DNA from 3 places in the Lysinibacillus sp. FN11 genome. Region 2 is predicted to be linked to each of the others. Evidence: riboswitches for the same ligand, from Rfam matches in the RefSeq annotation. Region 2 holds a riboswitch; each other region holds the start of a gene.

Region 1 (4,714 bases), 1.1 Mb from region 2:
AGGCAGCACCTGCACCAGCAGCGCCACAAGCAGCACCTGCACCAGTTGCAGCAGCTCCAGTAGTAGAAGAAACTTCTGGTGAGCGTGTAGTTGCATCTCCAGCAGCACGTCGTCTTGCACGTGAAAAAGGTATTGACCTTGCAGCGGTATCTCCAGTAGATCCACAAGGACGTGTACGTGTACAAGATGTAGCAGCTCACGGTACAGCACCAGCTGTAACGCCAGCAGCAGCACCTACATCCGTAGCAACTTCAGGTGGCCCAGTAGTATTCACACCAGCAGCTAATTCTGACCGTGTAACAATTGAAAAAATGAGCCGTCGTCGCCAAACAATTGCAAAACGTTTATTAGAAGTTAAACAATCAACAGCAATGTTAACAACATTCAACGAAATTGACATGACAAACATCATGGCACTTCGTAAACGTAAACAAGAAGAGTTTGTAAAAGCAAACGACATCAAACTTGGTTTCATGTCATTCTTCACTAAAGCTGTTGTTGCAGCACTGAAAAAATACCCATACGTAAACGCTCAAATCTCTGGCGATGAAATTCATTTAAATAACTTCTTTGATATCGGTATTGCTGTATCAACTGAAGAAGGTTTAGTCGTACCAGTTGTACGCGATGCAAATAGTAAAAACTTTGCAGAAATCGAAAAAGATATCGCTAACTTAGCGACAAAAGCTCGTGATAAAAAATTAGGCTTAAATGACATGGCTGGTGGATCATTCACAATCACAAATGGTGGTGTATTCGGTTCATTAATGTCAACACCAATTATGAACGGTACGCAAGCTGGTATTTTAGGTATGCACTCAATTGTAAACCGTCCAGTTGCAGTAAATGGTGAAGTTCAAATCCGTCCAATGATGTATGTAGCACTTTCATACGACCACCGTATCATCGATGGTAAAGATTCTGTAGGATTCTTAAAAACAGTTAAAGAATTAATCGAAAATCCTGAAGATTTATTATTAAATTCATAATGCCATTAAACCCTGCGAACAATGTTCAGCAGGGTTTTTGTATGATAAAAGGTATTGACCGATTCTATGCTTGAATGAGTACGAATGTTATATCGTTTAGAGGAGCAAAGAAAGAAAAAAAGCGACTTTTCTCACATAGAGAACATACTCTATAATAAATATTTGTTGTAATTTTCAGAAATATCAACAAAAGTTCAACGATTTAAAGTGGAAGCAGAACGCACAATATCCTAATATTGTCATTAGTCAGAAAAATGTTAAAATCGTCTTGACGAACATATTAGTTTTATAGTAGTATCTAAATATCAATTAAATAAACAAACCTCACGAATTGTTACCAGTGAGGTAGAGGCGCGGTATTTATTAGTTCATTGTTGAGTAAAAGCAAGCGAAGACGCAATGAAGAAGGAAATATCGCCGAAGTATAAAAGGAGCTCGTACTTTTATACTGGGTCTGCAGTGAATAAGTGCAGGACTGTCCTAGTAAATGGATTTCCAGATTTACTAGGTTGTGCTATCTCGGAAACATGGAAATTATAGTGAGGATTTGGGCAACTGTCATAAAGGTAAGACCTAAGTTCAATAAACTTAGGTCTTTTTTAGTACAGTTGTCTTATTTTTTTACAGAAAAGGGGAGTTTTTCATGAAAAGAAAATGGTTGTTAGTAATGATCTCTATCATGACGGCAATTGTGCTAGCTGCATGTGGCACAAGCGACAAAAAAGAGGGCGGTTCAAGTGATGCTGGAACTGACAAAGAAGAAGGCGGCGGTGAATTCCGAATTGGCATGGAGGCTGGCTACCCACCGTTCAACTGGACACAGCAAGACGATGCGAATGGCGCAGTGAAAATTGCGGATAATGCAGAATATGCAGGTGGCTATGATGTACAAATGGCAAAGAAAATCGCTGAAGGTTTAGGCAAAGAGTTAGTCATTGTTAAAATGGAGTGGGACGGATTAGTTCCAGCGCTACAATCGAACAAAATTGATGCAATTATTGCAGGTATGTCACCAACAGAAGAACGTAAGAAAACAATTGATTTTACAGAAAACTATTATACTTCTGATTTTGTTATGGTTATTAAAAAAGGTAGCAAATATGAAGGCGCAAAATCGATTCAAGACTTCTCAGGTGCTAAAATTACATCACAATTAAATACATCAAACTACACAGTTATCGATCAAATTAAAGGCGTAGAAAAGCAAACGGCAATGGAGAGCTTCCCAGCAATGCGTGTGGCACTAGAAGCAGGTAAAATTGATGGCTATGTAGCTGAACGTCCAGAGGGCATTTCCGCTTCTGCAGCCAACGATAAATTCACATATGTAGCATTTGAAGAAGGCTTTGATACAGACCTATCAAATACTTCAATTGCTGTAGGCTTACGTAAAGATGACGCAAATCGTGAAAAAATCAATGAAATCCTAAAAGGCATTTCAGAAGATGATCGTCAAGCGATTATGGAAGAAGCTATTTCTCAACAGCCCGCAGCACAATAATGATATGGCACGGACTAGCAATTAGTCCGTGCATGATCATTTCATCATTATCAAAATGAGAACCTCTCTACATAATGATAATGTCCTAGCGTGACAAATCATAGAATAGTAGAAAGAGCTAGGACACAAAAGAAATAAACGAGCAAGATGACATTGTTAGGAGGAACATCATGAGTCTTGAATGGATACTTTCAATTATTGAAAACAACTGGCAAATGTTTTTACGAGGTGCGTATTATACGTTACTGATTTCGAGTATTAGTACAATTATTGGTGCATTTATCGGATTTTTCATCGGAATTATGCATACGATTCCAGTTCGTAAAAAAGGTGTGAAATTTTATAGCTTAAAGCTCATTAATTTTATACTAACATGCTATGTTGAATTTTTCCGTGGTACACCAATGATTGTACAAGCTATGGTTGTCTACTACGGATTAGATATCGCATTCGGTATCGATATGCACTTTATTACAGCAGGTATTTTAGTCGTTTCCCTCAATACAGGGGCCTATATGGCAGAAATTGTTCGTGGCGGTATTGTATCTATTGATAATGGTCAATACGAGGCAGCATCAGCAATTGGCATGAATCACTTCCAAATTATGCTTCATGTAGTTTTACCACAAGTAGCGCGTAATGTTTTACCAGCAACAGGTAACCAATTAATCATGAATATTAAAGATACAGCCGTATTAAATGTCATTGGAGTAACGGAATTATTCTTCCAAACAAAATCAATTTCGGGTAACAACTTCCGTTATTTCGAATCATTCTTCGTTGCATGTGTTCTTTATTTCATCATGACATTTACCGCATCTCGCATCCTTCTTTATGTTGAAAAACGTCTAGATGGTCCTGATGCCTATCAAAAAGAACAAAAAGAAGCTGTATAGGGGGACGCACAAATGGCAGTCATTAAAATCGAACATTTAAGTAAATCATTTGGACGTAACCAAGTGTTAAAAGATGTGAATTTCCAAGTGGAAAAAGGAGAGGTAGTTTGTTTAATTGGCTCCTCTGGCTCTGGTAAATCCACATTGCTTCGTTGCATAAATTTATTAGAAACGCCAAGTGGCGGTCAAATTATTTATAAAGGGAAGACATCCTAGATGAAAAGCACAATATTCAAGAATATCGTACACATTTAGGCATGGTGTTCCAGCAGTTCAATTTATTTAACAACCACAATGTCATAAGTAATTGCACAGTGGGCCAAATCAAAGTGTTAAAACGTTCGAAAAAAGTAGCAGAAGAAACGGCGCTTAAATACTTGAAAATCGTTGGCATGGATCAATATGTGAATGCCAAGCCTCGTCAACTCTCAGGCGGACAAAAGCAGCGCGTGGCCATCGCTCGTGCCTTATCAATGAATCCTGATGTTATGCTATTCGATGAGCCAACATCCGCATTAGACCCAGAAATGGTGGGTGAGGTGTTAAAGGTAATGCGTCAGCTAGCAAACGAGGGCAATACGATGCTCATTGTGACACATGAGATGGAATTTGCCAAAGAAGTAGCAGATCGTGTTGTCTTTATGGATAAGGGTGTAATTGTGGAGGAAGGCCCTCCAGCACAAGTATTAGTCAATCCACAACATGAACGTACGAAGGAATTTTTAAAGCGTACATTAAAATAAGCACAAAAAAGTGAGTCCAACCTGTTGGACTCACTTATTTTCTAGAATTCCATTCTGCATAAAGTACAAAGCAGATTGCGAATGCTACAGCAATGATAAAAAACCATTGCGGTACTCCACCAAAACTCATCATAACACCTCAAATATTCATTTTTTTGGATAGAATAGGTATAGTATTTCTTTTTTCTCCACAAAAGACCAAAAATATTATAAAATAAACAATAGACATTAGCTTTTGCTAGTAAAGAGAGGTAGAGAGAATATGTTACATTTAAAATGGAAAGATGCGCCAACATTACGAACGGTTACTTGCAAACATACAAATGCATCGAAATACTTAGTATCAAACGTATTAACTGTAGGGAAAGAGTATGAAGTGAAAAATGAAACAGAAGAGTTCATTTTTATCATCGACAACACAGGTAATGTCGGTGGCTACTATAAAGAATATTTTGAATAAAAACAAACAGGGTGGTTCAGAACATTTGCTGAGCCACCCATTTTTTTGTTAATCTCGCTGATAGCTGCTAGCACCCGCCACATCCTGTAGCTGCTGTTTCTCTTGTTCAGTTGCGGTATGCAGGG
Region 2 (4,714 bases):
GTAGGCTTCCAACCAAAAGAAGCTTTAGAAGCATTTATCGCAAAACATGCGTAATGAATGAAGTTCACAAAGCCGAGCCATCAATTGATGTGTTCGGCTTTTTTTCGTTATATAATAAAGAAAATAACTAACATTATTCTAATGAGGGGAATTTTTACTTAGGGGGCAGGTAGGTAATGAACGATTTAATAAAGCGGAAACTGGATATTTTACCAGATCAACCTGGCTGCTATTTGATGAAGGATCGACAAGGGACTATCATTTATGTCGGTAAAGCAAAAGTTCTGAAAAACCGTGTACGATCTTATTTTACTGGAACACATGAAGGGAAAACGCAAAGGCTTGTAGGTGAAATAGAAGATTTTGAGTATATTGTGACGTCTTCAAATATTGAAGCACTTATTTTAGAGCTGAATCTCATCAAATTACATGATCCAAAATATAATGTCATGTTAACGGATGATAAGACCTATCCATATTTAAAAATTACGAATGAAAAACATCCTCGTCTGATTACGACAAGGAAGGTAAAAAAGGATAAGGCTAAATATTTTGGCCCTTATCCGAATGCCTATGCAGCAAGTGAAACGAAAAAGCTATTGGATCGATTGTATCCGCTGCGCAAATGTGTTCAATTACCTTCCAAGGTCTGCTTGTACTATCACATGGGTCAATGCTTAGCACCTTGTGTGAAGGAAATTGATGGTCAGGTTTATCAAGAAATGATTGAGGATATGACGAAGTTTTTAAATGGTGGTGTGGAGGCAGTCAAAAAAGAGCTTGAAGTTAAAATGCTAGCAGCTGCAGAAAACCTGGAATTTGAACGAGCGAAGGAATTCCGAGACCAAATTGCCCATATTGATACGGTTATGCAGAAACAAAAAATAGTTTCAAGTGATACAACAAATCGAGATGTATTTGGCTATGCTGTTGAAAAAGGATGGATGTGTGTTCAGGTTTTCTTTGTGCGCCAAGGAAAGCTGATTGAGCGTGATGTCTCAATTTTCCCCATCTATCAAGATGCAGAGGAAGAATTTTTAACATTTGTTGGGCGCTTTTATGAAAAGCCAGAGCATATTAAGCCAAAAGAAATTTTTATTCCACCAGCCATTGATGCAGCTATCTTAACAGAATTATTAGAAATTAAAGTGCTCACACCGAAAAGAGGTCAAAAGAAGGAATTGGTTGAATTAGCTACCAAAAATGCTGAAATTGCTGTGGCAGCTAAATTCCAGCTAATAGAGCGTCAGGAAGAACGTACGATTGGTGCTTGTGAGGCACTTGGTGAAGCAATGGGTATTAGTGTACCTTTACGAATTGAAGCTTTTGATAATAGTCATATGCATGGAACGGATGCAGTGTCTGCTATGGTTGTTTTCATTGATGGGAAGCCTGCAAAAAAGGAGTACCGAAAATATAAAACGCGTACAGCAGCCAAACATGATGATTACGGTGCAATGCAGGAGGTTATACGTCGTCGCTATATTCGTGTTTTAAAGGAAGGTCTACCATTACCAGATTTAGTCTTAATTGATGGTGGTAAGGGACAAATGGAAGTAGCCCGTGAAGTACTAGAAGATGAGCTTGGTCTTGTTATACCGATTGCTGGTTTAGCCAAGGATGATAAGCATAATACTTCTCAGCTATTGTTTGGTGATCCACCAGAAGTGATTAGCTTAAAACGTACAAGTGATGGCTTTTATTTATTACAACGAATTCAAGACGAAGTCCATCGCTTTGCTATTACCTTCTTGCGTCAACAGCATGAGAAACATGCCATTCAATCTGTATTAGATCATATTGAAGGGGTAGGACCAAAACGAAAGCAACAGCTGCTTAAACATTTCGGTTCAGTCAAAAAAATTCGAGAGGCGAGCGAGCTAGCATTACAGGAGGCTGGGATGCCTGCTAATTTAGCAAGCCAAATTTTTAGCTATTTTCAGCAACAATCATTGTCAAAGGAATAGGCATGTGCTATGGTTATAAATAACATTGTTTTCAATGTTATGGAGAGTCAACTGCGTGACTAGTTTGTTTACGCTAAGGCTTAATGAATTGAATACATTCACTTTAAAGTGATGATAGAGGTGCAAGATTCAAGAGTAACGCGATGGAGGATGGACAAGTCCAGAGATATTGTGTGAAAGGGGAGCTTGCCGAAGTGCAGTATTGTTGTTCCATTGCTGTACTGGTTTTGCATTTAAGAAATGTAAGACTGTCGATTCTAAACGTTTCGGAGAGCTATCACACATGCGCAAGTTACGATTATTGTACATGTTATAGGCAGCTTTCACGTTATGTGGAGGCTGCCTTTTGGTTTTCCAGAAACTGTTTTACACCTCATGATTTTGTAAAATATATGAACTGGAAGGGAGAACGAAAGAAATGGCTAAAATCGTGATGAAGTTTGGAGGAGCTGCATTAGCTTCTACTGAACAAATCCAAGAGGCTGCTAGGAAAGCGATTGCTCAAAAGGACAAAGGATTTGATGTAGTAGTGGTCGTTGCAGCAATGGGACACACTGCGAAAGAGATGAAATTGATGGTACACCAACTAACTGACGATGTGTCGAAAAGAGAATTAGATGCAGTGTTGTCAACTGGCTCTCAATTATCAAGTGCTTTATTTGCCATCGCCTTGCAGGAAGCAGGCTATGAGGCTGTGTCTCTAACGGGATGGCAAGCTGGTATACATACGGATGGTATGTATCGGCATGCTCGTATCGACTATATAGATATTAATCGAATGGAAGAACACTTTGCACAGGGACAAATTGTGGTTATTGCTGGAGAACAAGGGATTGACGAAGAGCACAATATCACCATGCTTGGGAAAGGTGGAGCTGAAACAGCTGCTGTTGCACTTGCCATAGCATTGGAAGCGGAGAGAGTAGATATGTATACAAATGTGGATGGTGTTTATACAGCAGATCCACGATATGTTACAAATGCCCAAAAGCTACAGGAAATTTCCTATGATGAAATGTTGGAGTTATCTAATTTAGGGTCTCATATCATACATCCTCGTGCGGTGGAGTTAGCGAAAAAATTTCAAATGCCTGTTATTATACGCTCCAGTTTAATAGAATCAGTAGGCACTTTATTGAAGGAGGAAGTGGAAATGGAAAAAAATTCAGTCGTTCGTGGTGTTGCATTTGAATCAGATATTATTCGTTTAACAGTAGGGTATGATGCTTTTTCCAATGCTTCATTAGCAGATATATTTATGGTGCTTGCAGAGAACCGTATTAATGTTGATATTATTGTCCAAGCCATTATTGATGGGTTGAAGCCAACTGTATCGTTTTCCATTTTAAAAGAGGAATTTGCGAAAGCATTACGTGTTTTAGAGGATAGTAAATTATCACTCGGATTTAGTTTTGCTGACTTCGAAATTGGACTAGCAAAAGTTTCTATTATTGGTTCAGGCATGGCTTCCAATCCAGGCGTTGCCGCTCGTATGTTTGATCGGTTACGTCGCGAAAATATCCCTGTAAAAATGGTTAGTACTTCTGAAATAAAAGTGTCCGTTGTTGTACCACAGGATGATATGATCCAAGCAGCTAATGCTCTCCATGATGAGTTTAATTTAGAGCAAGCACTTTACATATAATAATAGAAGAAACAGCATTTTATGTAATTGACCGAAATAAAAGGAAGAAAAAAGAAGGATTGTCATCCCAATCTTTAATGGGAGACAATCCTTTTTAATTATTCTGAGGGAATGGTATTCATAATACGTTCTTTAACGTCCCATTTGACTGTAAACATGACGTATTGTTGCTTTTCCCGTTTTTCACTATAGCATTCTGTCAGGTAGCCTTTAGCTAGTTGAATTTGCTCTGCTATAAATCCTGCTTCAAGTTTAAAGCTACGCTGCTTTATTTGCAGAATTTCAGGGTCATTTTTCAACTGGAAAATACGTCCATCTTTTGATTCCTTTATGAGTTCTAATGTACCCCAGCAGGCATCTGCGAAAAATGCGATAAGTTCATCTTGACTTTTACATGGGAACTTGCGAGCAAGCTCTTTACCTGCCCAATAAAGGACGTCATCTTCATGTTTACCGAGTATAGAAGATAGAATATGATCACGAATGATCTCATAGCCAAATGATGAGATTGTAGGAGATGGAGTGTTTAACATTGTTATCCTTCTTTCTTAGAATTTTCTTAAAATTTAACGGTAATAAAGTAATGATAGATTTTTCGAGAAAAAACGACGCATCATGTACTAGATTAGTTCTTTAATAAGCTCTATGAAAAACTCCGAGTTGCCTTGACGCTCGTAGCTCTTGAGAGTACAATAAACATGTCATAATATTGTACCATGATGAAATACACAGTCAATGAAGTATCATTTACAAAATGATGACTTCTTTTGTTGTGCTATTTTAAGTACTAAGGGGGGTAACAGTCTTGTCGAAAGATCGAGAGTTTTTATGGCGTCGCTTACATTCTCTACTTGGGATCATTCCAGTAGGTCTGTTTTTAACGATGCACCTGTTCATTAACTTTACAGCAACAGGCGGGGCAGAAAGTTACAACGATGCTACCGCAGTAATGGAAAAGATTCCATTCCTTATCCTAGTTGAATGGATTGTCATCTATATTCCATTAATGTTCCACGCATTCTATGGTGTCTACATTGCATTCACTGCTACACCAAACACAGGACGTTTCAGCACGTACCGTAACTGGATGTTCTCTTTACAA
Region 3 (4,714 bases), 1.6 Mb from region 2:
GCAAATAGTGGTCCAAACGGATATAATTTGGCTTTATAAGGTAATAACTTTGGATCTAAGCCCTGTGCATCAAACGCTCGGCGGAAACGATAATGACTAAACGCAATACCTAGCCATGCAATAAAGCCAGACATTCCAGAAGCATTTAATAGCCAGATATAAACCACTCCATCGCCAAAGAAGGATGCCAAAAATGCTAAACAGCCTACAGCTAATGTTGCCATAAGTGCATAAATCGGAATACCTCTACGACTTAGCTTTGCAAAAAATTTAGGAGCATGTCCATCCACTGCTAATTGCCATAGCATACGAGAAGATGCATATAGTCCTGAATTTCCTGCTGACAGCATAGCCGTTAAAATAATGGCATTCATTAAAGAAGCAGCAAAGGCAATACCTAGACGGTCAAACACTAGTGTAAATGGTGATACTGCGATATCTTCTGATAACAAACGTTCGTCTGTAAATGGAATCAACATCCCGATTGCACCAATCGCTAAAATATAAAACAAAAGAATACGCCAAAATACAGATTTAACAGCCTTCGGAATATTTTTACCAGGATTATCTGTTTCACCAGCTGTAATTCCTAGTAATTCTGTCCCTTGGAATGAAAATCCTGCAGCTAGGAAAATACCAAATGTAGCAAGGAAGCCACCATGGAATGGCCCATCACTAACAAAGAAATTAGTAAAACCTACAGGAGCCTGCCCACCTAAAATACCAAAAATCATTAGTAAGCTAATGATAATAAAAACAATAACCGTTGCTACTTTAATCATGGCAAACCAATATTCACTTTCACCATAACTTTTTACGGATAGTAAATTAAACGTCAATACAACAGCAATAAATAATACTGTCCAAAGTGCTGATGAGCTATCTGGGAACCAATATTTCATAATTAATGACACAGCAGCAATTTCGGCAGCTATGGTGATTGCCCAGTTATACCAGTAGTTCCAGCCTAATGCAAAGCCCAAAGCGGGATCTACAAATTTGGTTGCATACGTACTAAATGAACCTGATGATGGCATATAGGCAGCCATTTCCCCTAAGCTTGTCATTAAAAAATACACCATAATACCGATTAAAGCATAGGCAAGCAAAGCTCCCCCAGGCCCTGCCTGAGCAATAGCACCTCCACTGGCTAAAAATAGCCCCGTACCAATTGTACCGCCTAAAGAAATCATTGTAATATGACGGCTTTTTAATTCTTTTTTCAGCTTCGGCGCTTTATGTCCGAGCTGATTTACTTTTATTTCACTCACGATATAGCTTCCTTCCTATTTATGAGGCAAAAAAATGCCATCACATATACACTGTGATGGCTACGTTAATCCTCAGTTTTTCCTACATGATAGCTCAACACGTTGTACAAACGTGACAGTTCTGTTCCTTTCGGAGACAGCCCCAGCATGAGGTTTTCAAGTCCCCTCACACTTCGGCAATATTTCCTTTCAGCTAATCTCATCAATGCTTGTCATTTCAATTAGCATACTTATAAATATCGCGACCTCTACCTCAATACAAACATGAGGCATATAATTATTAAATTTATGATGTTTATTATACTAACATAAGACCATAGACATTTCAATACCGTAAGAAATGTTCCGTATTTTATGAATCTTCTACTATTTTTAATAGTGTGATAAAGTGTGATAGTAGTTCAATTAGAATGGTTATTATTAGGGGGGATTTATTTTGACTACAAATGATCATACCACTAGTTATCCAAGTAAAAAAATTAGCTGGAAAGGAACAACCTTACTTTTAGTCTTTGGCGTTATCTTTATAGCCTCTACATTACGAATGCCACTAACTGTTGTTGGTCCAATTATATCCTTTATCCGTGAAGATCTTGGAATATCTAATGTATTGGCAGGCTTTCTAACAACAATTCCATTGCTGGCTTTTGCTATTATATCTCCATTTGCACCAGTTGTAGCACGCAAACTAGGGCTTGAGCTAACATTATTTTTATCAACTTTTCTCTTGGCCTTAGGAATTGTCCTACGTTCACTTGGTACGACAGAATTACTTCTATTGGGTACTGTGTTAATTGGCGTAGCCATTTCTTTTGGAAATGTACTAATTCCAGGATTATTAAAATTAAAATTTCCATATCATGTGGGTTTATTAATGGCCTTTTTCACCATGTCCATGAATTTTACTGCTGGCCTTGGAGCTGGTATTAGCTATCCGATAGCTAATTCATCGTTAGGCTGGCAAGGTGCGCTTTCCATTGCACTCATACTCGTTCTAATTACAATCCTAATTTGGATACCTCAACTAAAGTCAAATTACCCAGAACCAGTTACTACATCTAAAAAGACCAGTACACCTTTATGGAAATCACCTGTTACTTGGGCTGTCACAGGGGCAATGGGTTTACAGTCTTTATTATTCTATACAACAGCAGCGTGGATACCTGAGATCTATATTGCTCAAGGTTTAGCGCCTGATAAAGCTGGCTGGATGTTTTCAATCATGCAATTCTCACAAGTACCAATGGCTTTGGCAGTGCCTATTATTGCAGGTAAAATTACTTCTCAACGCCCACTTGTATTGATGTTTACATCCTTCTATTTAGTAGGCTTTGTTGGAGTTGTCATGGAATGGACAAGTCTTGGGGTCCTGTGGATGGTTCTTCTAGGGTTAGCAGGTGGTTCTTCATTCGCCCTAGCAATGATGTTCTTCACTCTCCGTACTCGTACTGCATTTGAAGCAGCAGATTTATCAGGCTTTGCACAATCTTTGGGTTATTTATTTGCCGCAATTGGTCCTATTCTTTTTGGCTACTTGCATGATTTATTTGGTGGTTGGAATATTGCGGGATGGCTCTTTGTCGTTGTGGCAATTTTACTCTTCTTTTGCTCAATGAGAGCTTCTAAGGATGAATATGTGCATTAAAATTAAATAAAGCAGGTGGTTCAGCTTCCTCCATCTGCTTTTTTTCTATATAGTGTTTACACATTACTTAATTGTCGAGTTGCTGGATTAATGTTAGCAATTCAGCAAGGCATTCTGATGCTTCATTATTACGAGCTGTTATAGTAGAAAAAATAGGAACAGCCTCTTGTAAAAGCAAATAACTATAATAGTAATAGCCTACAAAAGCTTGCTTTCCATAGCCCTTTGGCGTTTCTTCCTCCCACTCCTGCTCATCATTGTCCTCATTTTCTACCCATAAATAGTTGACGTCTAATAGCTCCTGCATATTTTTAACAGTATTGACTGGGTCGAGATAATCTTTCGTAATAGCATGTGCCACAGCTAAATATAATTGTATTTCTTGTAAGGAGACAAACTCCAATTTTTTACTAGTAAGCTTTTTTAACAGGACAAGCAAAACCCATGGTGTCACCTGCCACAGTGTACCTTGATGTTCGATTAATTCAGCTAGTTGTGTGTATTGCTCCTGTTCTATCAGCTTAGGAATGGCTGTACCTCTACCATAAGGTGTCGTCAATTGTCTTCAGGGGATATTGGGAATTTGCTGATCTAACATAGTAAGCCCTCTCTCATCAAAAGTGTTGAAAGTAAACAATTCCTTTACACTAATAGCATGGTTTTTGATAAAAATAATTTGGTGTATGATATATATTTACATAGGGTTTATGGAATATGTGAGTTGTGGCAGGGGAAAGTGGTGGGATTAACCATGTCCAGTTGCCAGTAACTTCTCTTCCTGTTGATTTTTCAGCCTCCTCAAACAATCTAAACTGCTGAGCTGCTGTATGATGATCAACAATGCTCACACCCTCTTCTTTAAATGAGTGAAGAACAGCAATATTAAGTTCTACTAAAGCGCGATCACGCCAAAGAGACGCTTGTTTGGTTGTATCAAGATTAAAAATCTCTGCAATTGCAGGTAACATATTATAACGATCATGATCTGCTAAATTTCGTGCACCAATCTCTGTTCCCATATACCAGCCGTTAAATGGAGCTGCTTGAAAATCAATTCCAGCCATTTGAAAACGCATACTCGAAATAATAGGTACAGCATACCACTTCATTCCTAATTTCTCCACATCGATTGACTCTGGATGGCGGATTGAAACCTCTACTACATTTTCTTCAGGAATTACAAACATTTGAGGAGCACGATCATCCACCTGTATAACGATTGGTAGTACATCAAAATCAGTTCCTTTACCTTTCCATCCTAACGACTCACACACTTTTGTAAATTTAGTGGACTGCGAATCTCCAATAATGCCTGCCTCTGTTTCATAGCCTGCATAACGAATTAGTTGATGATTCCAAATCCGTACTCTATCTGAAGCAAACACTGTTATAGTTGGACGGATTTTCCCATGATTTGTCGCATAATCAATATGTTCTAGTAATTTTTGAAAAATAGCCTTTTCATCTAAAACATCACGTGCATCTACTACATGCAGTGACTGCCAAAACAGACGTCCAATACACTTATTGCTATTTCGCCATGCCACCCGTGCGCCAAAAACTAGCTCCTCTGTTGTTGGGTGATATTCACCTGCATCCTTAACTGCCTGTAATCTATTCTTTAACCAAAATTCTGATTCATTTTGTTCTGTCTGATATAGACTTAAAAATTGCTGTATCTCCTGTATATTCATATCGATTCCTCCACTTATCCTCATATTAGAGGAACAAAACCACAAGCACCACGAAAATAGTAATTGAAAAAACATACATATTTTATATATGAAATAGTTTGTTC

What was found. Region 2 has a riboswitch for lysine ahead of NP781_RS15635 (aspartate kinase). Riboswitches for the same ligand answer to the same signal wherever they lie in the genome.
Positions count from the first base shown of each region.
Region 1: it holds a riboswitch for lysine, as region 2 does, so the genes downstream of both, NP781_RS09685 (transporter substrate-binding domain-containing protein) here and NP781_RS15635 (aspartate kinase) in region 2, are expected to answer to the same signal.
Region 3: it holds a riboswitch for lysine, as region 2 does, so the genes downstream of both, NP781_RS24015 (amino acid permease) here and NP781_RS15635 (aspartate kinase) in region 2, are expected to answer to the same signal.

Region 1 covers NZ_CP102383.1:1,806,038-1,810,751, forward strand. Annotated here, with positions in the region: partial or broken gene odhB (2-oxoglutarate dehydrogenase complex dihydrolipoyllysine-residue succinyltransferase) at 1-989, shown strand, start outside; lysine riboswitch at 1,328-1,514, shown strand; gene NP781_RS09685 (transporter substrate-binding domain-containing protein) at 1,633-2,490, shown strand; gene NP781_RS09690 (amino acid ABC transporter permease) at 2,661-3,386, shown strand; partial or broken gene NP781_RS09695 (amino acid ABC transporter ATP-binding protein) at 3,399-4,129, shown strand; gene NP781_RS09700 (DUF6501 family protein) at 4,392-4,589, shown strand; gene NP781_RS09705 (toxic anion resistance protein) at 4,638-4,714, opposite strand, start outside.
Region 2 covers NZ_CP102383.1:2,936,280-2,940,993, reverse strand. Annotated here, with positions in the region: gene trxA (thioredoxin) at 1-54, shown strand, start outside; gene uvrC (excinuclease ABC subunit UvrC) at 177-1,967, shown strand; lysine riboswitch at 2,075-2,252, shown strand; gene NP781_RS15635 (aspartate kinase) at 2,386-3,612, shown strand; gene NP781_RS15630 (YslB family protein) at 3,711-4,145, opposite strand; gene NP781_RS15625 (succinate dehydrogenase cytochrome b558 subunit) at 4,418-4,714, shown strand, end outside.
Region 3 covers NZ_CP102383.1:4,583,313-4,588,026, reverse strand. Annotated here, with positions in the region: gene NP781_RS24015 (amino acid permease) at 1-1,271, opposite strand, end outside; lysine riboswitch at 1,354-1,530, opposite strand; gene NP781_RS24010 (CynX/NimT family MFS transporter) at 1,708-2,916, shown strand; gene NP781_RS24005 (hypothetical protein) at 2,984-3,475, opposite strand; gene NP781_RS24000 (nitric oxide synthase oxygenase) at 3,564-4,610, opposite strand.